2 regions of the Azospirillum lipoferum 4B genome follow, and region 2 is predicted to be linked to the other one. Evidence: riboswitches for the same ligand, from Rfam matches in the RefSeq annotation. Region 2 holds a riboswitch; the other holds the start of a gene.

Region 1 (5,741 bases), on a different replicon from region 2:
GCTGACCCTGTCGGTGACCGACCGGCAGAGCACAACCTACACCGTCGCAGGCGCTCCCGACGCCGACCGCAGCCTGATCATCGAGCACCCGCGCGGCCCCGGCTGGGAGCTTGCCGAACCGGCAGGCGGCAAGCCCGACGCGACCGCCGCCGCCTATCGCCTGCCGCTGGCGGTGCCGGCCGGCAAGACGGTGACGCTGACCGCCACGCTGGAACGGCCGCGGCAGGAGCGGATCGTGCTGACCGACCTGACCGCCGACCAGATCGCCGCCCGCGCCGACGCGGCCGAACTGCCGCCGGAGGTGCGTCAGGCGCTGACCGCTCTGGCCGGCCTGCGCGCCGCCGTCGCCGAGAAGGAGCGCCGCATCGCCGCGCTGGAGAGCGACCGGGCCGAGCGCATCGCCGACCAGGACCGCCTGCGCGAGAACCTGAAGGCCCTGCCCGCCGGCAGCGACCTGCACAAGCGCACGCTGGCGAAGATGGCGGAGGCCGAAAACCGCCTCGACGCCCTGGCCCGCGAGCTGACGACTGCCCGCGGCGAAGCGGAGGCCGCCCGCCAGACCCTGCGCGAGCGGGTGAAGGCGTTGGCGATCTGAGGGCGCGCCTCCCTCACCCGGCGCGGTCGAGCTGCTTGAGGAAGCCGATGTAGCGGTTGATGTCCTCCATCCGCCGGGCATGGTCGTTCAGATCGGACAGGCGGCCTTCGATGGCCCTTTGCGCCCCCTCCACCTCGTCGATGACGGTGTGGATGTCGGTCTGGAGTTCCTGCGCGGCGGTGGCGGCCTCGTCCATGCGGACGCTGGTGTCGTCCAGCTGGCTGCCGACCGAGCGGACGGAGGTCACCACCTGATCGATGGCGCGGCGGGTGTCGCCCAGCGTCTGCTTTGTGTCGTTGGCGAGCTTGCGCACCTCCGACGCGACCACCGCGAAGCCGCGACCGGCGTCCCCTGCCCGCGCCGCCTCGATGGTGGCGTTCAACGCCAGCAGGTTGGTCTGGCTGGCGATGCCGTCGATCACCGACAGGACCTTCTCGATGCTCTTCACCACGGTGGACAGCTGGCTGAACTCGCGGACCAGCTCCTCCTTCCGTTCGGCATGGCCGTCGAACAGTCCGGCATGGCGGGTCAGCGTCGCCTCGATGGCGGACATGGAGCCGCCGATGCGCGCGGCGTAGCTGGCGGTTTCCTGGACGCCGCTGTTCAGAGTGACCAGGGCGTCGAGATAGCTGTGCATCCGCTCGATCACGCTGTTGCGGATGCGGCTGAGCAGTTCCAGCCGGTTGTAGCGGGTGGCGATGAAATAGCTCTGGAACCGGGCGTAATGAACCGGGAAGCGGTCGACCATGTCGTCGGAAAAGGCGGTGCCGGGCGGAACCTCGAAGAACATCAGGGCCGACAGGGTCTGGTTGATGTTGATGCCCAGCAACTCGCCGAAGGTGGAGAAACCGGCGGCGGCCAGCCCGTCGAAGGCATGGACCCGAGACAGCTGGTCGGAGTTGTTCAGTCGCCGCAGGATGCAGTCGTTCAGGATGGCGCCCACCGGCCGCGGCTTTCCGCGCAGATAGGCCGTCAGGTCGTCCTCCGTCTGGCGGACGAAGTCGGTGGCCTCCACCAGGCACAGCGAATCGCCGGGATTGACGTCGCAATAGAAGGCGACCTCCCCCTTCTCGAAATCGAAGCCGGAGATGGAGCGGACGAACAGCTCGCCCTCCATCTCGATGGCGAAGGTGTTCCTGGCGAGCTTGGCCGGAAGCTCCTGCGGCTTGCAGCGCAGCGCCTTGGCCAGCGCGTCGATGAAGCTCACCACCTCGAAGCTGTCGCGGTCGATCACGCTGCGCACGATGCGGCGCATCGGGTCGGCGTCCACCACGGCGAAGCGGGTCTGGGTCGGGCGGAAATTCTGCGATTTGAAGATGCCGTACCGGATGCCGGGCGCCATCTTCAGGAAGATGGTCAGGGCGGAATTCTCCAGCACGCGCTGGCCGTCGAACAGGCGGGTGTTGCGGAAGTCGAGCGTGCCGCCGGCCGAGCCGCCGATGAACAGGCAGGGGAAATGGCCGGAACGGTAGACCGCCTCCATGAACCAGCTTTCGCTGGCCGACAGCCCGTCGATGAAGGTCAGCGCCACCGTGTCGTGGCTGTCCACGGCGAAGGGAACGCGGATGCGGTCAAGCTCGCCGCGGATCGCCTCCACCCGTGCAGGGACGTCACGGGTCGGCCGGCCGCCGCGCAGATCCTCGCAATGGAGGGGGACGGTGTGGATGCTGACCCCGGCGAACAGGCGCGGGCTGAAGGATTGCAGGACCACGCTGTCCCAACGGTCGCCGGCCTTGCGGTAGAGCGGCTGTCCGTCCGCCGCGCACAATTCGCCCGCGGTGGAGACCAGCACCAGCTGCGTCGCCGCCGGCAGGGCGGAGCGCAGCGCGCGGGCGGTGGCGGCGAAATCGACATGCGGCGAGACGAAGCCGACCACCAGCGCCGGCGCTCCGGCGGCGAAGCCCAGCCCATCCAGCGCCGCGGCATCGATCCGTCCGGCAGGCAGGCACAGGCTGCGGATCGGCGCCTCCGCCGGCCCCTCCGCCGCCGCGACGGTTGCGCCGGCGGGCGGAGCGGCGCTTGTGAGCGTAGCGGGAACGGAAGGCGCGGATTCGGAGCGGAAGAAGGACAGCATGATGGGCAATTCCTCGGCGGTCTTGTTGTTTGTTTCCGCATGCCGGCCACGTCGATCGTTTCGTCGAAGCCCGGCCACCGGACATTTTTCGGATAGCTTAGCTTCGGATCGGTCACCGGCCTCATACGGGAGACTCCCTATCGGGCCGTGGCATCTGGTCGCACAACCTTATGGGGTGGGCGCCGATTCCGCTTGTAGGGCCAGCGAAACATTGGCATAAGGCAAGTCATAGGCCTGGGGTGCCGTGCGGTGGTCGCGCGGCTGAGAACACACCCATCGAACCTGTCTGGGTAATTCCAGCGAAGGGAGCCGCCGCATGATCCATGCGCCAGATCCGCATCCATTTTCGATTCCCGCATCCGGGATCCGTCCCTCCGTCGCCGTCATCGGTGCCGGCTGCATCGGCCTTGCCATCGCCTGGAGGCTGGCATCGGCCGGCTGCCGCGTCGATCTGTTCGAACGGGGGCAGGCGGGCCGAGGCGCCACCCATGCGGCCGGCGGCATGCTGGCCGCCTGCGTCGAAACCGAACCGGGGGAGGACGGGCTGCTGCCGCTGACCCGCGCCTCGCAGGCGCTGTGGCCCGACTTCGCCCGCGACCTGGAGGCGGCGAGCGGCATGGCGGTGGACCTGCGCACCGAAGGCACCATGGTCATCGCGCTCAACGCCGACGATGCCGCCAAGGTTCGCTTCCTGCACGGCTTCCAGCGCGACCTCGGCCTGCCGGTGGAGTGGCTGAGCGGGGCCGAGGTGCGGCGGCGCGAGCCCTTCCTGCAGCCGGGCGTGGCCGGTGCGCTGTTCTGTGCCGGCGACCATCAGGTCGACAACCGCAAGGTGGCAGCCGCCCTGCAGCGCGCCGCCCTGGCCGCCGGCGCCCGCCTGCACGAGCAGTGCGGCGAGGTGGCTCTGGCGGTGGAGGGCGGTCGCGCCGTCGGGGTGCGGGTTGCTGCAACTCTGCACCGGGCCGACCGGGTGGTTCTGGCCGCCGGGGCGTGGTCGGCCGGCGTGCCGGGGCTGCCGCCCGCCGCGAAGCCGCCGGTGCGGCCGGTCAAGGGGCAGATGGTCTGCCTGCGCATGGACGCCCGGCTGCCGCTGCTGCGCCATGTGGTGTGGACGCCCGGCACCTACCTGATTCCGCGGCTGGACGGCCGGCTGCTGATCGGCGCCACGACGGAGGAGCGCGGCTTCGACGACCGGCTGACCGCCGGCGGCCAGTTCGCCCTGCTGGAAGGCGCATGGCGCGCCCTGCCCGGCATCGCCGAACTGCCGATCGAGGAGGCCTGGGCCGGCTTCCGCCCCGGCAGCCGCGACGACGCGCCGATCCTGGGCGAGAGCGGCATTCCCGGCCTGATCCATGCCACCGGCCACCACCGCAACGGCATCCTGCTGACCCCGGTCACCGCCGACGGCATCGCCCGTCTGGTCCTGACCGGCGGGACCGACCCGCTGCTGCGCCCCTTCGCCGCCGACCGTTTCCTTGCCAAGGGAGCCGCCGCATGAGCGCCGTCCTGCACATCAACGGCCGCGAAGAACCGCTGTCCGCCGCATCGGTCGCCGAACTCCTGGCCGCGCGCGGCATCGCCGAAGGCACGCCCGGCGTCGCCGTCGCCCTGAACGGTGCCGTGGTTCCCCGCCGCCGCTGGCATGAGACCCCGCTCCAGCCCGGCGACAGCCTGGAAATCGTCCGCCCCATCCAGGGCGGCTGACCCTCTGATCCTCCCTCTCCCGCCCCGGGAGAGGGAAGGGGCCCATGGCATCGCCATGGGAAGGGTGAGGGGGGATCCAAGGAGCCATGCGGTTCGGGATTCTTGCCTCACCCCTCACCCTCCCCACGCCTTCGGCGCGGGTCCCCTCCCTCTCCCGGGACGGGAGAGGGCCTTCAAGAAAGGCTCCCCCATGTCCCAAACCACCTCCGACACCCTCACCATCGCCGGACGCGGCTTCGGCTCGCGGCTGTTCCTCGGCACCGCCGGCTATCCGAACCAGCAGGTGATGCTCGACGCGCTGGAGGCGAGCGGCAGCGAGCTGGTCACGCTGGCGATCCGGCGCATCAGCCTGGACGGCTATTCCGAAAGCCTCGTCGACGTGCTGGCCCGCGCCACCGCCAACCGCCCCACCGGCCCGGTCGGGCTGCTGCCCAACACCGCCGGCTGCATGACCGCCAAGGAAGCGGTGCTGACCGCCCAGCTGTCGCGCGAGGCGCTGGACACCCCCTGGATCAAGCTGGAGGTCATCGGCGACCGCGAGCTGCTCTATCCCGATGTGGAGGAGCTGCTGCGCGCGACGGAGGAGCTGGTGAACGACGGCTTCGTCGTGCTGCCCTATTGCAACGACGATCCCGTCACCTGCCGCAAGCTGGCCGACCTGGGTGCGGCGGCGGTGATGCCTCTGGGCGCCTTCATCGGGTCGGGCCTGGGCATCCGCAACCCGCACGCCATCGAGACGATCTGCGCCCGCAGCCCGGTGCCGGTGGTGCTGGACGCCGGCATCGGCACCGCGTCGGACGCGGCGCTGGCGATGGAGCTGGGCTGTGCCGCGGTTCTGCTGAACACCGCGGTGTCGAAGGCGCGCGATCCGGTGCGGATGGCGGCGGCGATGCGCGACGCGGTCCGCGCCGGGCGCGGCGCCCATCTGGCCGGCCGCATGCCGATGCGCGCCTACGCCGAACCCTCCAGCCCGCAGATGGGGCTGATCGGCAGCTGACGGCGAAGGGGGTGCCTCTTGCGGTTGTCCAATCGGCCGCTTGATCCGGCGCGGCGGCTGACGCAGGCTGTCGCGAGAGCGCCCCTCAAGCCGGAGACCTCCGACCGTGCCCGCCACCTTCGAACCCCGTACCCCCGACTGGAAGGCGCGCTGCCTCGCCTCCTTCGAACAGCAGCCGATCTGCAGGACGCTCGGCATCGAGATGGCGGCGATGGAGCCCGGCTTCTGCGAGATGCGGCTGCCCTTCCGCGCCGACCTGACGCAGCAGCACGGCTTCTTCCATGCCGGCATGGTCAGCACGCTGGCCGACAATGCCGGCGGCTATGCCGCGCTGAGCCTGATGCCCGCCGGGGCGGAGGTGCTGGCGGTGG
Region 2 (5,741 bases):
AAGGCCGCCAGAATGATCCCGACCGGATGGTTGCGTCCCATCAGCGCCACGGCGATGCCGACGAAGCCGACACCGCCGGTGAAGTTCAGGATCACCCGGTGCTGCACGCCCAGGATCTCGTTCACGCCGACGAAGCCGGCAAGCGCGCCGGAAATCAGCATGGCGATGACGATGTTGCGGGCCGGCGAGATGCCGGCATAGACCGCCGCCCGCTCGTTCCGGCCCACCGTGCGCAGCTCGTAGCCCCAGCGGGTCCGGCGCAGGAACAGATGGAACAGAAGGCAGCAGGCCAGCGCCCACAGGAAGGACAGGTTCAGCGGCGAGGCCGGAATCGTGATGCCGATCCAGCCCAGCGCCCGGTCCATCGACGGCAGCCAGACGCCGGGATCGAACTCCCGTGTTTCCGGCGACTGGCTGCCGGGGCGGATCAGCACGTCCACCAGCAGCCAGGTCATGATCGACGCGGCGATGAAGTTGAACATGATCGTCGTGATGACGATGTGGCTGCCGCGCTTGGCCTGCAGCCAGGCCGGGATGAAGGCCCAGGCGGCGCCGAACAGGGCCGACGCCAGGATCGCCAGCAGCGCCACCACCGGCCAGGGCCAGCCGGTCAGCGCCAGCGCCACCAGCCCGGCGCCGAGCCCGCCCAGATAGGCCTGCCCCTCGCCGCCGATGTTGAACAGCCCGCAATGGAAGGCAATGGCCACCGCCAGCCCGGTGAAGATGTAGCTGGTGGTGTAATAAAGGGTGTAGCCGATGGCCTCCGGGTAACCCAGAGCCTCCGTCACCAACAGCGACAGCACGTCCACCGGATTCTCGCCGATCACCAGGATCACCAGCCCCGACAGCACGAAGGCCGCGACGAGGTTGAGAACCGGCAGCAGCGCATACCCGACCCAGCCCGGCACGGCGCCCGGCTGCCCCTTCCCCGACCCGCTCAGCAGCACCGGCGTCTCCTGGATTGCCCCTTGCCTGGGAGTCTTAACCGGCAACCCCGCCGCTGACCAAGCATTTCGTCACGCCGAAAAGCCAAGAGGGGCGAGGACTTGGAAGCGTCACAAAAGTCTTGCCGCAGCGCAGCATTCTGGCATGCTTCTTACCCATATGGAAATTATGGTTATGGAGCATGCCCGATGCCGCTCGACCTGCCGCAGACCTTCCGCCACCATGTCTTCTGTTGCGCTCAGCAGCGCCCGCCCGGCCATCCGCGCGGCAGCTGTGCCGCCAAGGGGGCGCATCCGCTGTGGCAGCGGCTGGACCAGAAAATCCAGGGCAAGGGCCTGACGGATGTGGGCATGGCGATGACGGGCTGCCTCGGCTTCTGCTCCGCCGGGCCGCTGATGGTGGTGTATCCGGAGGGCATCTGGTATCGCCCGGAAACACCGGAGGACATCGACGAGATCGTCGAGTCGCATCTGGTCGGGGACACGCCGGTGGAGCGGTTGGTGATGGTGCTGACGCGGTGAGGCGGAGGCTTCGGATGCCCCCACCTAACCTCCCCCGCTGGGCGGGGGAGGGACTGCCGCAGCCTTCCCGAACAAGCACTTGTCCCCTCCCCCGCCCAGCGGGGGAGGGTTAGGGAGGGGGCACCGTCAGCCGACGCTTAACAAAATCCCACGCCTATCAGACCTGCGGTTGCGGCATTGGGACGCGGGCGGATTTGCCCATATTGTGGGCAACCTCCGCCATTGCCCGTCCGAACCGATCCCATGACCGACGCCGAAACCGCCGACCTGCTGCCTGCCGAGGCCGATTCGGTTCCCTATGCCGTCGGCTGCTTCCTGGCCGCGATCCTGCTGTTCGCGGCGATGGACACGCTGATCAAGTTCCTGACCGCCGGCTACCCGGTGCCGCAGTTGATGTTCGTGCGCTCGCTGGTCGCCTTCCTGCTGGTGGGCGGCTACACCCTGTGGCGCGGCGGCGGAATCGCGGCGATGCGGACGCAGCGGCCCTGGGGGCATGTCTGGCGCGCCTTCGCCGGGCTGATCTCCATGGGATGCTTCTTCTATGCGTTCCGGGAACTGCCGCTGGCCGATGTCTATGTGCTGAGCTTCGCCGGGCCGCTGTTCATCACCGCGCTGTCCGCCCCGCTGCTGGGGGAGCCGGTGGGTTGGCGGCGCTGGGTGGCGGTGGTGGTCGGGTTTGGCGGCGTGGTGGTGATGGCGCAGCCGTCGGCCGGGGCGCCGCTGGTGCCGGTGCTGGTCGGGCTGTGCGCCGCGCTGTTCTATGCGCTGGCGGCGCTGGCCGTGCGCGGCCTGTCGCGGACCGAGACCAGCGCGTCGATCGTGCTCTATCTGCTGCTGACGACGACGGTGGTCAGCGGCGCGCTGACGGTTCCCGTCTGGATCGCGCCGACCGCCGACGCGCTGGGTCTTATGGCGCTGGTCGGGGTGCTGGGTGCGGGGGCGCAGGTGCTGCTGACCCAGGCCTTCCGCCGCGCGCCGCCGGCGGTGGTGGCGCCCTTCGAATATACCGGCATGGTCTGGGCCAGCCTGTTCGGCTGGATGGTGTTCGGCGACCTGCCGACCGCGCCGGTGCTGCTCGGTGCCATGGTCATCATCGGCAGCGGGCTCTATATCCTGCATCGTGAAACCATGGTGGCGCGCCGCCGGCTGGGTTCTTGACAGGACAGGGCCGGCGGCGACACTCTCGCCGCCTGTTCACGGCTGGGGTGCCTGTGCGGATGCCGGATCGGCGGATGCGCGGGCTGAGACAACACCCATCGAACCTGATCCGGGTCATGCCGGCGAAGGGAGCCGACCGGAACCCGACGGACCGGCCGTAAATGCCCCGTCCCCTCCGCGTCGCTCCGCTTGCCGGCGCGTGTTGAGGAGTTTTCGGTCATGCGGCGTGCGCTTCCCCTTCTGATCGGCCTGCTGGCCGCATCCTCCTGTCTGTCGTCCGCCGCCCGCGCCGACGACACGCTGTCCTTTCCGGTGCTGGTGCCGCTGACCGGCTTCCTGTCGCTGGAGGGCACCAGCCAGCGCAACGGTGCCGTCCTGGCGCTGAAGCAGACCCCGGCCGGGATCGCCATCGCCTCCGAAGTCGTCGACACCGGCACCTCGCCCGAGGCGGCGGTGACGGCGCTGGAGCGCGCGGCCGGCAGCGGCACGGTCGGGGCGGTCGCCGCCAGCATGCTCGGCACCCAGATGCTGGCGATGCTGCCGCTGGCGCAGGAGCTGAAGCTGCCGCTGGTCACCGTCTCGGGCACCGCCTCGATCACCGAGCAGGGCAACCCCTGGGTCTTCCGCTTCTTCCCCGGCGATGCCGTGACCAAGGCCGCCCATGCCCGCTATGTGGTGGAGGAGCTGGGCAAGCGGCAGCCGGCCGTCATCTACCAGACCACCGCCTATGGCCAGAGCGGCAAGACCCATCTCGACGCCGCCTTCAAGGCTCTGGGCGTCACCCCCGTCTTCGAGGAGGGGGTGGACCCCGCCGCCAAGGACCTGCTGCCGGTGTTGACCAAGGCGCTGGCCGCCAAGCCCGACGTGCTGGTGCTGCATCTGCATTCCGGCCCGACCGCGTTGCTGCTGCGGCAGGCGGCGTCCAGCGGGGTGGCGGTGCCCATCGTCGCCGGCTCCGCCATGCATCAGCCGAGCACCGCCGCCCTGCTGGAACCGGCGGAGCTGAAGGGCGTCTGTGCCGAGACCGCGGCCTCGCCCATCTCCGGCGGCACGCCGGAGGTCAAGGCCTTTACCGATGCCTACCGCACCGTCTTCGGCAAGGAGCCGGATGCCTTCGCGCTCGGCCAGTATGATGGCATGACCATGGTGCTGGAGGCGGTGAAGGCCGGCGCCCGCGGCCCCGACGCGATCCGCAAGGCTCTGTCGTCGGAGACCTTCAAGGGCCTCGCCATGACCTACAAGTCCGACGGCAAGGGCAACATGGCCCATTCCGCCGTCATCGTCTGCTATGACGGGACCAGCCGCGTGCCGGTGCTGGCGAAGCGCTACGACGACCCCGCACTCGCGGCGAAGTGAGCGGATGGCGGCGCTTCAACTGCTGGTCAACGGGGTGGCGCTGGGGGCGGCCTATGCGCTGGTGGCGCTGGGATTCGTGCTGGTGCTGAACGCCACCTCGGCGGTGAATTTCGCCCAGGGCGATCTGGTCATGGCCGGCGGGCTGCTGGCGGTGGCGCTGGCGCCCCTGATCCCGCTGCCGGGCATCGCCCTGCTGCCGGTGGTGCTGGCGCTGATGGCGGGACTGGGGCTGCTGCTGGCGCTGGCGGCCTATCTGCCGCTGCGCCGCCGGCCGCCGGTGTCGGTCTTCATCAGCACCATCGCCATCGGCATCATCCTGCAGAACGGCGCCGCCATCCTGTTCGGGCCGGAGCCGCGCGCTGCGCCGCCGCTGCTCGGCGACGACACCCTTTCCATAGGCGGGCTGGCGGTGCCGGAGCAGTCGCTCGCCATCGTCGCGGTGGCGGCGTTGCTGATCGGCGCGCAGCAATGGGTGTTCGCCCGCACGCAGCTTGGACGCCGGCTGCGCGCCACGGCGCAGGACCCGGAGATGGCGCGGGCCTGCGGCGTGCCGGTCACGGCGATGATCCTGGTGACCTTCGCCATCGGTGCCGCCTGTGCCGGGGCGGCGGGGCTGCTGCTCGCCAACCGCTATTTCGTCACGCCGACCGCGGGCGGGGACCTGATTTTGAAGGCCTACATCGCGGTAACCATCGGTGGCTGGGGGTCGGTGCCGGGGGCTGTGGTGGGGGCGCTGCTGATCGCGCTGTTCGAGGTGGGGGTGTCGTCGGTGCTGTCCTACCCAGTGGCGCTGGGAGCGCTGTACCTGACGCTGCTGGCGATCCTGGTGTTGCGGCCGCAAGGCCTGTTCGGCGAAGCGGTGCGCCGCCGTGGCTGAGCCGCGTCCCCCGGTGAAGATTCCCTCTCCCCCCCGGGGAGAGGGTCAGGGTGAGGGGGATTCGTTTGCCGAACGATCCTCGCGGCGCGTCCCCCTCACCCCAACCCTCTCCCCGGGGGGGAGAGGGAGTAGTGTCGGGGTGGAGAAGCTTGCGCTGCTCGCCGGCGCCCTCGCCCTGCTGGTCTACGCGTTCGCCTTCGCCTCTCCCTATGGGCTGCGCGTGCTGACAGTTGCCGGTGTCTATGCGCTGGCGACCTTCGGGTTCCAGATCGTCTTCGGGCTCGGCGGCGCGTTGTCGCTCGCCCAGGGCGCCTTCTTCGGTGTCGGCGCCTATGTGACGGGCATTCTCGGCAGCCGCTATGGGTTGGGCTTCGAGGCGACCTTTCCGCTGTCGATGCTGGTGCCGCTCCTGCTGGCGCTGCCGGTCGGGCTGGCGGTGCTGCGGCTGGAATCCCACTATTTCGCCCTGGCGACGTTGGGCATCGCGCAGGTTCTGCATTTGCTGGCGGTCAACCTGCCGGAGCTGACCGGCGGCTCCAACGGGCTGGCCGGGGTGCCGGCGGTGGTGCTGTTCGGCTGGACGGTGCCGCGCGGGCTGCCGATGGCGGCGCTGGTCTGGGGGCTGGTGGCGCTCGGCGGGCTGGTGGGGTGGCGGCTGGCGCGCGGGCGGCTCGGACGGTCGCTGACCATGCTGCGCGACGATCCGCTGGCGGCGGGAACGCTGGGGCTCGACGTCGGGCGGCTGCGGCTGGCGGCCTTCGGCATCAGCGCCCTGTTCGCCGGTGCGGCCGGAGCGCTGGCGGTCCACACCCAGCGCGTCGTCTCGCCGGAGGTGCTGGAGTTCCCGGTCATGGTCTCCATCCTCACCATCGCCATCGTCGGCG

Evidence for each region. A riboswitch is a leader RNA that binds a small molecule or an ion and turns the genes downstream of it on or off. The one in region 2 is predicted to bind thiamine pyrophosphate.
Region 1: it holds a riboswitch for thiamine pyrophosphate, as region 2 does, so the genes downstream of both, thiO (glycine oxidase ThiO) here and AZOLI_RS16000 (ABC transporter substrate-binding protein) in region 2, are expected to answer to the same signal.

Annotation. Positions count from the first base shown of each region.
Region 1 is NC_016622.1:303,291-309,031, reverse strand. It holds gene AZOLI_RS01360 (DUF4139 domain-containing protein) at 1-595, shown strand, start outside; gene AZOLI_RS01355 (methyl-accepting chemotaxis protein) at 609-2,669, opposite strand; TPP riboswitch at 2,895-2,994, shown strand; gene thiO (glycine oxidase ThiO) at 2,986-4,167, shown strand; gene thiS (sulfur carrier protein ThiS) at 4,164-4,373, shown strand; gene AZOLI_RS01340 (thiazole synthase) at 4,564-5,370, shown strand; gene AZOLI_RS01335 (PaaI family thioesterase) at 5,477-5,741, shown strand, end outside.
Region 2 is NC_016585.1:478,783-484,523, forward strand. It holds gene AZOLI_RS15985 (ABC transporter permease) at 1-947, opposite strand, end outside; gene AZOLI_RS15990 ((2Fe-2S) ferredoxin domain-containing protein) at 1,134-1,466, shown strand; gene AZOLI_RS15995 (DMT family transporter) at 1,710-2,624, shown strand; TPP riboswitch at 2,658-2,772, shown strand; gene AZOLI_RS16000 (ABC transporter substrate-binding protein) at 2,844-3,980, shown strand; gene AZOLI_RS16005 (branched-chain amino acid ABC transporter permease) at 3,985-4,857, shown strand; gene AZOLI_RS16010 (branched-chain amino acid ABC transporter ATP-binding protein/permease) at 4,997-5,741, shown strand, end outside.